2 regions of the Amnibacterium soli genome follow, and region 1 is predicted to be linked to the other one. Evidence: predicted binding sites of a transcription regulator. Region 1 holds the regulator's gene; the other holds the start of a gene.
The links. The regulator LexA, encoded in region 1, represses DNA repair genes until DNA is damaged. The targets are predictions, from matches to a motif close to TCGAACANNTGTTCGA.

Region 1 (5,749 bases):
GACCGCCCGCGCGAGCTCGATGCCCGCTCACGGCGCTGGTCGCCCTACCGCGCCTCCGCGGTCCAGTACCTCTGGACCACCGGCGTGCACGCGGTCAACACCCTGCCGGTGGACTAGCCGCCGAGGGCGCCCCGCCACGTCCGCAGCGTCGCCGCCTGGTCCGCCGGCAGCCGCGCGAGCAGCGCCGCCACGTCGAGGCCGGCGAGGAAGGCGCGGAACGCCCCCTCCGACGTCGTCCCGCGCGAGGCCAGCAGGTCCGCGACCGCCGCCTCCTTGCTCGGGCGCCCCTGCCCGATCGCGAGGGCCCCGGCGTTGGCGATCGTCTCGAGGTAGTCGGCGACGATCGCGTCCTCCTCGACGTCTGCGAGCACGAGCAGGATCGCCGCGATGAGCCCCGTGCGGTCCCGGCCGCCGGCGCAGTGGAACAGCACGGCGCCCGGGGGTGCGGTCGCGATCGCGGACAGGACCGCGACGGTGCGCTCCGGCATCGCGGCCAGGTGCGGCAGGTAGTAGAGCGGCGTCCCGACGAGCCCGTCGTCCCAGTAGCCGGCCCAGAACGCGGCGTGCTCGAGCCCGTCGTGGTCGACGTGCAGGTCCACCGTCCCGGCGGGCACCGCGGCGCGGTGGTCCGCGCGCTCGCCGGGCTGCCGCAGATCGAGGACGGTGCGCACCCCGTGGGCCCGCAGCGCCGTCCACCCGCCGTCCGGCACCCGGTCCGGCTGCTCGGAGCGCACGAAGACGCCGCTCGGCGTGGTGCCGCCGCCCCGCCGCGGCAGCCCGTCGAGATCCCGCGCGTTGTGCAGTCCCTCGACCCGCAGCGGCTCAGACATCGCGGTGCTGCGTGAGCAGCAGCGCGGGCACCCACACCACGGCCAGCCAGCCCGCGAGGGCGAGCAGCGCGGCCCACAGCGCCATCGAGGCTTCGGCGGGTCGCGTGAAGAGCACGCCACCCGCGTTGGAGAGCAGGAGGTCGTTCGCGTGCAGGGCCCACTCCGCCTGGAGCGCACCCGCGATGAGCGCCAGGATGATCGGCGCGACGAAGAGCAGCGCCGTCAGCACGGTGATCCCGGCCGCGGAGGCGCGCACGAGCGCGCCCAGCCCGACGGCGAACGCGCCGATCACCGCGAGGTACACGGCCCCACCGATCAGCACGCCGACCGCCTCGCCGTCCAGCCCGACGGAGACGCCCTTGCCGCCGTAGAGCACCGCGATGAGCCCGAAGCTGCCGAACGTGATGACCGCCCCGAGCACGAACGACCAGGCGGCCACGACCAGCGCCTTGGCCACGAGCGCGGGCCAGCGGCGCGGCACGGCGGTGTAGGACGAGCGGATCTGCAGCGTCGCGTACTCGCCGCCGATCGCGAGCACGCCGAGCACGCCGACGACCAGCGCGACGAAGCTGAGGCTGACGGTCGAGCCGTCCAGCGCCGTCGCCGTGCCGCCCTGCGAGCCCGGGTCCACCGCGGCGCCGAAGAGCAGCGCCGTGAGCGCGGCGAGCAGCAGCGCGACCGCGGTGGTCCAGAAGGTGCTGCGGACGGTCACGAGCTTCAGCCACTCCGAGCGGAGCACGCGGCCGAAGCCGACGCCGCCGGTGCCCGCGGGAGCGGCCGCCGTCGCCGCGGTCACGCCGCGCTCCCGGCCGTCGTCGGCTCGGCGCTGCGGTACTCGACCTCGTCCGCGGTCATCGACATGTAGACCTCCTCCAGGGACGAGCCCACGGTCGTGAGCTCGTGCAGCGCGATGCCGGCGCCCGCCGCCAGCTCGCCGACCGCGGCCGCATCGAGCCCCCGCACGTCGAAGCGCTCGCCGGCGTCCGGCGCGGTCGTGCCGCCTCGCGCCCGCAGCAGCGCGGCCAGCTCGGTGCCGCGCGGCGAGGCGACGCTCACCCGCGACCCGCCGCCGGCGATGAGCTCCGCGATCGGGGTGTCCGCGAGCACGCGGCCCCTGCCGAGCACGATGACGTGGTCGGCGGTCTGCGCCATCTCGCTCATCAGGTGCGACGACAGCAGCACCGTGCGGCCCTCCGCCGCGAGGGCGCGGACGAACGTGCGCACCCACCGCACGCCGTCGGGGTCGAGCCCGTTGACCGGCTCGTCGAGGATCAGCGTGGCCGGGTCGCCGAGCAGCGCGGCCGCGATGCCGAGCCGCTGGCCCATGCCGAGGGAGAACCCGCCGACGCGCTTGTCCGCGACGTCGGTCAGGCCCGCGAGGCCGATCACCTCCTGGACCCGCCGGTCCGGGATGCCGTGGGTCGCCGCCAGCACGCGGAGGTGGTTCCGGGCGGTGCGTCCGCGGTGCGCGGCCCGCGCCTCGAGCAGCGCACCGACCTCGTGCAGCGGGGCTCCGTGGTCGCGGTAGCGCCGCCCGTTCACCACGACGGAGCCGGCGGTCGGGGCGTCGAGGCCCACGATCATCCGCATCGTCGTCGACTTGCCGGCGCCGTTCGGGCCCAGGAAGCCCGTGACCACGCCGGGCCGGACCCGGAAGTCGATCCCCGCCACGGCGGTCCTCGCGCCGTAGCGCTTCACCAGTCCGGTCGCCTCGATCACGCCGCCCTCCCGGGCGTCGGTCGATCCGCGCACCCCGGACCACCGTAGGAGGGGCCGCGGACGGGCGGGTCGTTCCGACCCCAAGTTCATCCGAGCGGAGGAGGGGGCTCCCGCGGCACGGCGCCGCGGGAGCCCGCGCTCACACGGAGCGGAGGATCGCGACGACCTTGCCGAGCACCACGGCCTCGTCGCCGAGGATCGGCTCGAACGCGCTGTTGCGCGGCAGCAGCCAGGTGTGGCCGTCGCGCTGGCGGAACACCTTCACGGTCGCCTCGCCGTCGAGCATCGCCGCGACGATGTCGCCGTTGTCCGCGGTCTGCTGCGACCGCACGACGACCCAGTCGCCGTCGCAGATGGCGGCCTCGATCATCGACTCGCCGACGACCTTGAGCATGAAGAGGTCGCCCTTGCCGACGAGCTGGCGGGGGAGCGGGAAGACCTCGTCGATCTGCTGCTCCGCCGTGATCGGGATGCCCGCGGCGATCCGGCCGACGAGGGGCACCATCGCGGCGTCGCCGAAGGGCACGGAGGGCGCGTCCGCCTCCACGGTGGTCGACGTCGGCACCGGGATGATCACCTCGAGCGCCCGCGGGCGCTTCGGGTCGCGGCGCAGGTAGCCCGAGAGCTCGAGCTGCTTCAGCTGGTGGGTGACGCTCGAGAGCGACGCGAGGCCGACCGCGTCGCCGATCTCGCGCATGCTCGGCGGGTAGCCGCGGGTCGCGACGGACCGCTGGATCGCCTCGAGGATGGCCTGCTGCTTCGGCGACAGCGAGGTGCGCCGTCGGGTGCGGCGCTCGGTGCCCACCGCGGTCCCGGTGGGCGCAGTGCCGGTCTGCTCGTCCGTCATCGGTCCTCCACGCTCCCGCGTCCCCGCGCGACCCCTGATCGGGAGTCACACCGATGTTATTCGCTCGGCCCGTCCAGCGCAAACATGTGTTCGAGACTCCGTCCGCCGCTGTCGGTGCCCCGCTCGAAGATGTGCTTGCCCGTTCGAACACTCGAAGCTATGTTCGAACACGACGGCGGATGCGGGAGGGGATCGCGATGTTCACGGTGCAGAACGACTGGGTCACGTACGAGGAAGCGGTCGAGCCCGTGGCCGTGCGCCGCGTCGCCGTCCGGGGCGGGGCGGCCTGCGCGCAGCGGCTGCCGGTGGCGCGCGATCCGCGCGCCGTGCCGGCGCCGCAGCGCGCGGCCGCCCGCGCCGCGGCTCCGGCCGCTCCGGTGGGCGGGACCGCACGGGACGCCCGACGGGCCGAGCGCAGGCGGCTGCGCCTGACCCGCCGCGGGCGGGTGGTGCTGGTCGTGCTGCCGACGCTCCTGGCGCTCTCGGGCGTCCTCCTCGCGGCGGCGCCCGGCACCGCCGAGGCGGCGCCCCGGGTCGAGCCCGCCCGCACGGTGGTCGTCGGCACCGGTGACAGCCTCTGGTCGATCGCGGAGCGCGTGGCGCCCCGCACCGACCCCCGCATCACCGTGGCCGCGCTCGAGCGCGCGAACGGGCTGCGCGACGGCGTCGTCGCCGCGGGCGCGACCCTGGTGCTGCCCCTGCCCTGAGCCCGACGGGCCACCGGGGAGTCCGCACGGCGCCGTCTGCGAGAATCGTGGACGTGACCTCGCTCGCGGATCTGCCGCTGCGTCCCGACCTCGTCGGTCGGACCGCCTACGGCGCCCCTCAGCTGCACGTGCCCGTGACGCTCAACGTGAACGAGAACACCCATCCGGTGCCGGACGAGGTGCGCGCCGAGATCGTGCAGCGCGTCGCCGCGGCCCTCGACGAGGTCAACCGCTACCCGGACCGGGAGTTCACGGCGCTGCGCGAGGCCCTCGCCGGCTACCTCGGCCACGGGCTGAGCCCGGCGCAGCTCTGGGCGGCGAACGGCTCGAACGAGGTGCTGCAGCACGTCTTCCAGGCGTTCGGCGGTCCGGGCCGCACGCTCCTGACGTTCCCGCCGACCTACTCCATGTACCCGAACTACGCGGTGACGAGCGGCACGGCCGTCGTCGAGGGCGTGCGGGACGACGACTTCCGGCTCTCGCCCGAGACCGTGGTGCACGAGATCGAGCGGGTGCGGCCGGACATCGTGATCCTGGCCGCCCCGAACAACCCGACGGGCACACCGGTCGGGCTCGACACGATCCGCGCCGCGTACGACGCGACCGACGGCGTGCTCGTCGTCGACGAGGCCTACGGCGAGTTCATGCCGGCGGACGCCCCGAGCGCGCTGACCCTGCTGCCCGGCAGGCCGCGCCTCGCGGTGTCGCGCACCATGAGCAAGGCGTTCGCCTTCGCCGGCGCCCGGCTGGGCTACCTCGCGGCCGACCCGGCGTTCACCGACGCGCTCCGGCTGGTCCGCCTGCCGTACCACCTGTCCGCGATCACGCAGGCCGCCGCGCTCGGCGCGCTCGCCCACGCCCCGCTCATGCTGCGGATGGTGGACGAGATCCGGGTGCAGCGGGACCGCACCGCGGCGGGGCTGGAGGCGCTCGGCTACCGCGTCTGGCCGAGCTGGACGAACTTCCTGCTGTTCGGCGGCGTCGACGACCCTGCGGCGCTCTGGCAGGGCCTCCTCGACCGCGGCGTGCTGATCCGCGACCTCGCGATCCCCGGCGCGCTGCGCGTCAGCGCGGGCACCGCAGCCGAGACCGACGCGTTCCTCGACGCGATGGCCGCCCTCACGCCGGTGGGTGCCCGATGACCCGCACCGCCTCCCGCTCCCGGTCCACCTCCGAGTCGTCGGTCGAGCTGTCGATCGACCTGGACGGCACCGGCGCCTCGCGCGTTCGCACCTCCGTGCCGTTCCTCGACCACCTGCTGACCGCGTTCGCGAAGCACTCGCTGACGGACCTGACCGTGACCGCCTCCGGCGACACCGAGATCGACGTGCACCACACGGCCGAGGACGTCGGCATCGTGCTCGGCGACGCGATCCGGGAGGCGCTCGGCGACAAGCGCGGCATCGCGCGGTACGGCGACGCGACCGTGCCCCTCGACGAGGCGCTGACGCGCGCGGTCGTCGACCTGTCGGGCCGTCCGTACCTCGTGCACGGCGGCGAGCCCGCGGGCTTCGAGCTGCACCTGATCGGCGGGCACTTCACCGGCTCGATGGTGCGGCACGTCTTCGAGGCGATCGTCTTCAACGCCCGCATGACCGCGCACGTCGACGTGCTCGCGGGCCGCGACCCGCACCACATCGCCGAGA
Region 2 (5,749 bases), on a different contig from region 1:
CTGCGCCGGGACCGCGTGCCCGTGCGCCGGCCGACGCAGCTGCTCGCCTCCGTGCTGCTCGCGCTCGCCGGCGCGACCGCGGTGGCCGTGGCGCTGATGTGGTTCGGCCGCACGGGCGGCGACGTGCTGGCCGCCGCGTTCGCCGCGTCCTGAGGTCTCCAAGGCTGCTCACCGGCGGCGCTCGGCAGACTCCTGCGGAACCGAGAGGACCGGGTGCCGCCCATGGAGCTCCTGCAGGCAGCGAGACCGACCGGGAGCGAACCGCAGCTGGTGATCGCGGCGCTGATCGGCATCGCGGTCATCGTGACGCTGATCACCTGGCTGAAGGTCCACCCGTTCCTCGCGCTGCTGCTCGGCGGGCTGACGACGGGGCTCGTCGCGGGCGAGGCCGGCCCCGCCGTCATCGACAGCTTCGCCAAGGGCTTCGGCGACACGTCCGCCTCCGTCGGCATCCTGATCGGGCTCGGCGGCATGTACGGGCGCCTCCTCGCCGACTCCGGCGGCGCCGGCCGCATCGTCGACACCCTGGTCTCCCGGGCGGGCCCGCGCTCGCTGCCGTGGATCATGGGGCTCATCGGCGCGCTGATCGGGCTGCCGATGTTCTTCGAGATCGGCCTCGTGCTGCTCGTGCCGATCATCCTGCTCGTCGCGAAGCGGGCGGAGGTCCGGCTGATGTCCGTCGCGATCCCGACCCTCGCCGGGCTGTCCGCGATGCACGGCTTCGTGCCGCCGCACCCCGGCCCGCTCGTCGCCATCGCCGGCCTGAAGGCGAACCTGGGCGACACCCTGATCCTCGGCATCATCGTGGCGATCCCGACGGTCGTGATCGCGGGACCGGTGCTCAGCTACCTCGTCGCCCGGCTCGTGCCCGTCGACGCGCCCGACTCCCAGTACGACGATCGGCTCGAAGGCGGCGGACCGCGCCCGCCCTTCGCGCTCGCGCTCATCAGCGTGCTGCTGCCCGTCGCGCTGCTGCTCGTGGGCGCGATCGCGAACATCGTCGCGCCCGACTCCGACGCCGCCTGGAAGACCGTGGCGGCCTTCGTCGGCACGCCCACCGTCGCCCTCACCATCGCGCTCGTCGCCGGCTTCCTCCTGCTGGCCCTGCCCGCGCGGATGGACCGGTCGCGGATCTCGACGACGCTGACGGAGTCCCTGCCGCCCATCGCGGGGATCCTGCTGATCGTGGGCGCGGGCGGCGGCTTCAAGCAGGTGCTGATCGACACCGGCATCGGCAGCGTCATCGCCCGGGTCGCGCAGGGGCAGGGCATCACCGCGCTGCTCGTCGCGTGGGCGGTCGCCGCCCTGATCCGCGTCGCCACCGGCTCCGCGACGGTGGCCACGGTGACGGCCGCCGGCATCCTCCAGCCGCTCACGGAGGGGATGAGCGCGCCGATGATCTCCCTCATGGTGCTCGCGATCGGCGCCGGCTCCGTCTTCCTCTCCCACGTCAACGACGCCGGGTTCTGGCTCGTCAGCCAGTTCTTCAAGCTGTCGATCCCGCAGACCCTGAAGTCGTGGTCGCTGATGGAGTGCGTGGTGTCCGTCGCGGGCCTCGCCTCGGTGCTCGTGGCGGCCCTCGTCGTGGGCGCCTGATCCGCGCCCGGCGCCGGGTCCCCCGACCCCGCCGGGATAGGCTGCTGGCGTGGCGCAGGACGAGACGATCGACGTCGTCCTGATCGGCGGCGGCATCATGAGCGCCACCCTCGGGACGCTGCTGCACGCGTTGCAGCCCGACTGGAAGATCCGCATCTACGAGCGGCTCGGCCGGGTGGCGCAGGAGAGCAGCAACCCCTGGAACAACGCCGGCACCGGGCACGCGGCGCTGTGCGAGCTGAACTACACGCCCGAGCGGCCCGACGGCTCGATCGACATCACGAGCGCCGTCAAGGTCAACGAGCAGTTCCAGATCTCGCGCGAGTTCTGGGCGTCGCTCGCCGAGCAGACCCGCCTGCCGTCCGGCACCTTCTTCATCAACTCGACGCCGCACATGACGTTCGTCCGCGGCGCGGAGCACGTGGACTACCTCCGCCGCCGGTGGGAGGCGCTGACCGACCACCCGCTGTTCGCGGAGATGCAGTTCTCCGAGGACCCCAAGGTGATCCACGACTGGGCGCCGCTGCTCATGGTGGGCCGGGACAAGTCCCAGCCCGTCGCCGCGACCCGCGCCGAGTCGGGCACGGACGTCGACTTCGGCGCGCTGACCCGCGCGCTGATGGACGGGCTCGTCGACGACGGCGCCGACCTCCTGCTGAACACCGAGGTCACGAAGCTGAAGCGGCAGAAGGACGGCACCTGGCGGGTGCGGTCGCGCCACCTGGTCGGCAGCGACCAGCGCGAGGTGAACGCCCGCTTCGTGTTCGTCGGCGCCGGCGGCTGGGCGCTCAAGCTGCTGCAGAAGGCCGGGATCCCGGAGGCGCGGGGCTACGGCCTGTTCCCGATCAGCGGCCAGTGGCTGCGCGCGGACGACCCCGACCTCGTGGCGAAGCACCGCGCGAAGGTCTACGGCAAGGCCTCCATCGGCGCCCCGCCGATGAGCGTGCCGCACCTGGACACCCGGATCGTCGACGGCAGGGCCTCCCTGCTGTTCGGGCCGTACGCGGGTCTCTCGCCGCGGTTCCTGAAGCACGGCGGCCTGCTCGACCTGCCGCTGTCCGTGCGCCCGCACAACCTGATCCCGCTGCTCGCGGTGGCCAAGGACAACTTCGCGCTGGTGCGGTACCTCGTCCGCGAGCTGACGAAGTCGAAGAAGGCCAAGTTCGGCTCGTTGCAGGAGTTCTTCCCCGACGCCGATCCGAAGGACTGGTACTCGCTCGGCGCCGGCCAGCGCGCGCAGGTGATCAAGAAGGACCCGAAGAAGGGCGGCGTGCTGCAGTTCGGCACGGAGGTCGTCAGCGGGGCCGACGGCACCATCGCCGGCCTGCTCGGCGCCTCGCCCGGCGCCTCCACCGCGGCGGCGATCATGCTCGACGTGCTGCGCCGCTCCTTCCCGGACCGGCTGGCCGCGTGGGAGCCCGAGCTGCGTCGCCTCATCCCGACCTACGGCGCGCTGCTCTCCGACGATCCGCGCAACGCCCGCCGCATCCAGGAGTCGACTGCGAAGACCCTGGGCCTCACCGCGTAGACCGCGCGCTGTCCGTTCACGGATACGGGGATCGGCCTCGCCGATCCCCGTATCCGTGAACAGACGTTCCCTGCCACGACTTGCGTCTTGTTCGAACGCGTGTTCGAATGGGTGCATGCGATGGGCGGGACAGCAGGTCGGGGCCGAGCCGACGGACGCGCTGCCCGGGCTCGCGAAGGTGCACGACCTGGTGCGCACGAGCCGGACGCCCGAGTTCGCCGGCATGACCTTCTACGAGGTGCGGGCGAAGTCGGCGCTGAACAAGGTGCCGGGCAGCGTGCCGGGCACGCCGTACGGCTGGACCATCAACCCCTACCGGGGCTGCTCCCACGCCTGCGTCTACTGCTTCGCCCGGCCGACGCACCGCTACCTCGAGTTCGACGACCCCGGCGCGTTCGACGCCGAGGTCGTGGTGAAGGTCAACGTCGCGGAGGTACTCCGGACGGAGCTGCACCGCGCCTCCTGGAAGGGCTCACCGGTCGCGCTCGGCACCAACACCGACCCGTACCAGCGGGCGGAGGGGCGGTACCGGCTGATGCCGGGGATCCTCGAGGCGCTCGCGGAGGCGGCGACACCGGTGTCGCTGCTGACCAAGGGGACCCTGCTGCGGCGGGACCTGCCGCTGCTCGCCCGCATCGCGGAGCACGGTCCGGTCGACCTCGCGATGTCGGTCGCGATCTTCGACCCGCAGCTGCAGGCGCTCGTGGAGCCCGGCACCCCCTCCGCCGCCGCGCGCCTCGCGACCGTGCGCGCGGCGCGGGACGCGGGGCTCGAGTGCGGGGTGTTCCTGATGCCGGTGCTGCCGCACCTGACCGACTCGGTCGAGCAGCTCGACGACGCGCTGGCGGCGATCGCGGCCGCGGGCGCCTCCTACGTCGTCTGGACCGCGCTGCACCTGAAGCCCGGCGTGCGGCAGTGGTACCTGGCATGGCTGCACGAGCACTTCCCGCAGCACGACGCCGCGTACCAGCGGCTCTACGCCACCGGGCCGTACGCGCCGAAGGCGTACCGGCGCCATCTGGCGGAGCGGATCGAGCCGCTGCTCGAGCGGCACGGCCTGCGCCGCGGCGCGGTGGACGACACGACCGGGACCACGCGGTCGCGCTCCGCTGGCATCGTGCGCGCGACGGAGGCGGCGGCGCAGCCGATGCTCTTCTGAGCCCGGTTCCGGCGGAGACGGCCGGGCGTCGACCGTTCGGACCGCCCCTCCGGCATCCTCGGGGGACAGGGGCGCGAGCGGCGTCCCCCGCCGTCCGACACCCCGCCAGGAGCGCCATGCCCGCCGAGCACGAGCAGCCTCCCGCACCGACCGTGATCGGCGGTGCGGCCCGCGCGGGGCGCGCCACCCCCGCGGCGCCGCCGCGGGGCCTGCCGAAGCGGGCGGTGCGCGTCGCCCTGCTCGACGACCACGAGGTGCTGCTCGACAGCATGGCGTCCTGGCTGCGGGCGAACGCTCCCGACTTCGAGGTCGCGCTGACCGCCACGTCCTGGCTGCAGCTCGTGCACAGCCCTGCCTTCCCGACGGACCTCGTGCTGATCGACGTGCAGCTGCGGGAGCCCGTGTCGATCGAGGCGCGCGTGCGCACCTGCCGCGCCGCCGGTGCGACCGTGATCGTGCTGACGGGCCTCGACACCCCGGACCTGCGGGAGCGCGCGCTGCGCGCCGGTGCCGCGGCGTTCCTCGGCAAGTCCCGGCCGCTGGCGGAGGTGCTCGCCGTCGCCCGCGAGGTGATGGGCCTCACGGGCGGACGCGCCGTGCAGCGCGACTGGCGCCCCCTCCCGCGCGCGGCGGAGCAGGTGCAGCGCCCCCGCCTGAGCCTCGGCGAGGAGGCCGCGCTGCGCCTCTACGCCTCCGGACGGTCGACCAACGAGGTCGCCGTCGAGATGCACGTGCAGTTCGAGACCGCGAAGACCTACCTCCGGCGCGTGCGGGAGAAGTACGCGCGGGTGAACCGGCCCGCGAGTCGTAAGGTCGATCTGATCCAGCGGGCGACGGAAGACGGGTACCTGTAGACCGTGGCGAAGCTCTACTTCCGATACGGCGCGATGAACAGCGGCAAGAGCACCGCGCTGCTGCAGGCCGCCTACAACTACGAGGAGCGCGGGCAGCGGGTGCTGCTCGCGAAGCCCGGCGTGGACGCGAAGGGCGACCGGGACATCGTGTCGCGCCTCGGCGTCACCCGGCCCGTGCACTTCCTGATCGGCGAGGGCGCGGACGTGCTCGAGCTGTTCTTCGCGCAGCGGCGCGCGCTGACGGAGGCGACGGGCTCGCCCGTGGCCTGCCTGCTCGTCGACGAGGCCCAGTTCCTCACGCCGGGCCAGGTGAACGACCTGCTGCGCATCGCCGTGGTGCAGGACGTGCCGGTGCTCGCCTACGGCATCCGCACGGACTTCCGCACCGAGGCGTTCCCCGGCAGCGCGCGGCTGCTCGAGGTCGCGCACAGCCTCGAGGAGCTGAAGACGATCTGCCGGTGCGGCCGCAAGGCGCTGTTCAACGCGCGGAAGATCGGCGACCGCTACGTGTTCGACGGCCAGCAGGTGGCGATCGACACCCTGAACGACGTCGCCTACGAGTCGCTCTGCGCCGCGTGCTACCTCGCCGAGTCGGGCGGCGTGCTCGACGGC

Region 2: a site for LexA is predicted at 3,216-3,231, ahead of ABEA53_RS14885 (Rv2578c family radical SAM protein). Genes of this name have one in related genera too.

Annotation. Positions count from the first base shown of each region.
Region 1 is NZ_BAABLP010000001.1:758,098-763,846, forward strand. Features, by position in the region: gene ABEA53_RS03730 (DNA-3-methyladenine glycosylase family protein) at 1-117, shown strand, start outside; gene ABEA53_RS03735 (tyrosine-protein phosphatase) at 114-830, opposite strand; gene ABEA53_RS03740 (hypothetical protein) at 823-1,626, opposite strand; gene ABEA53_RS03745 (ABC transporter ATP-binding protein) at 1,623-2,549, opposite strand; gene lexA (transcriptional repressor LexA) at 2,689-3,396, opposite strand; gene ABEA53_RS03755 (LysM peptidoglycan-binding domain-containing protein) at 3,594-4,103, shown strand; gene ABEA53_RS03760 (histidinol-phosphate transaminase) at 4,157-5,245, shown strand; gene hisB (imidazoleglycerol-phosphate dehydratase HisB) at 5,242-5,749, shown strand, end outside.
Region 2 is NZ_BAABLP010000006.1:371,073-376,821, reverse strand. Features, by position in the region: gene ABEA53_RS14900 (hypothetical protein) at 1-153, shown strand, start outside; gene ABEA53_RS14895 (GntP family permease) at 223-1,596, shown strand; gene ABEA53_RS14890 (malate:quinone oxidoreductase) at 1,646-3,124, shown strand; gene ABEA53_RS14885 (Rv2578c family radical SAM protein) at 3,240-4,283, shown strand; gene ABEA53_RS14880 (DNA-binding response regulator) at 4,400-5,137, shown strand; gene ABEA53_RS14875 (thymidine kinase) at 5,141-5,749, shown strand, end outside.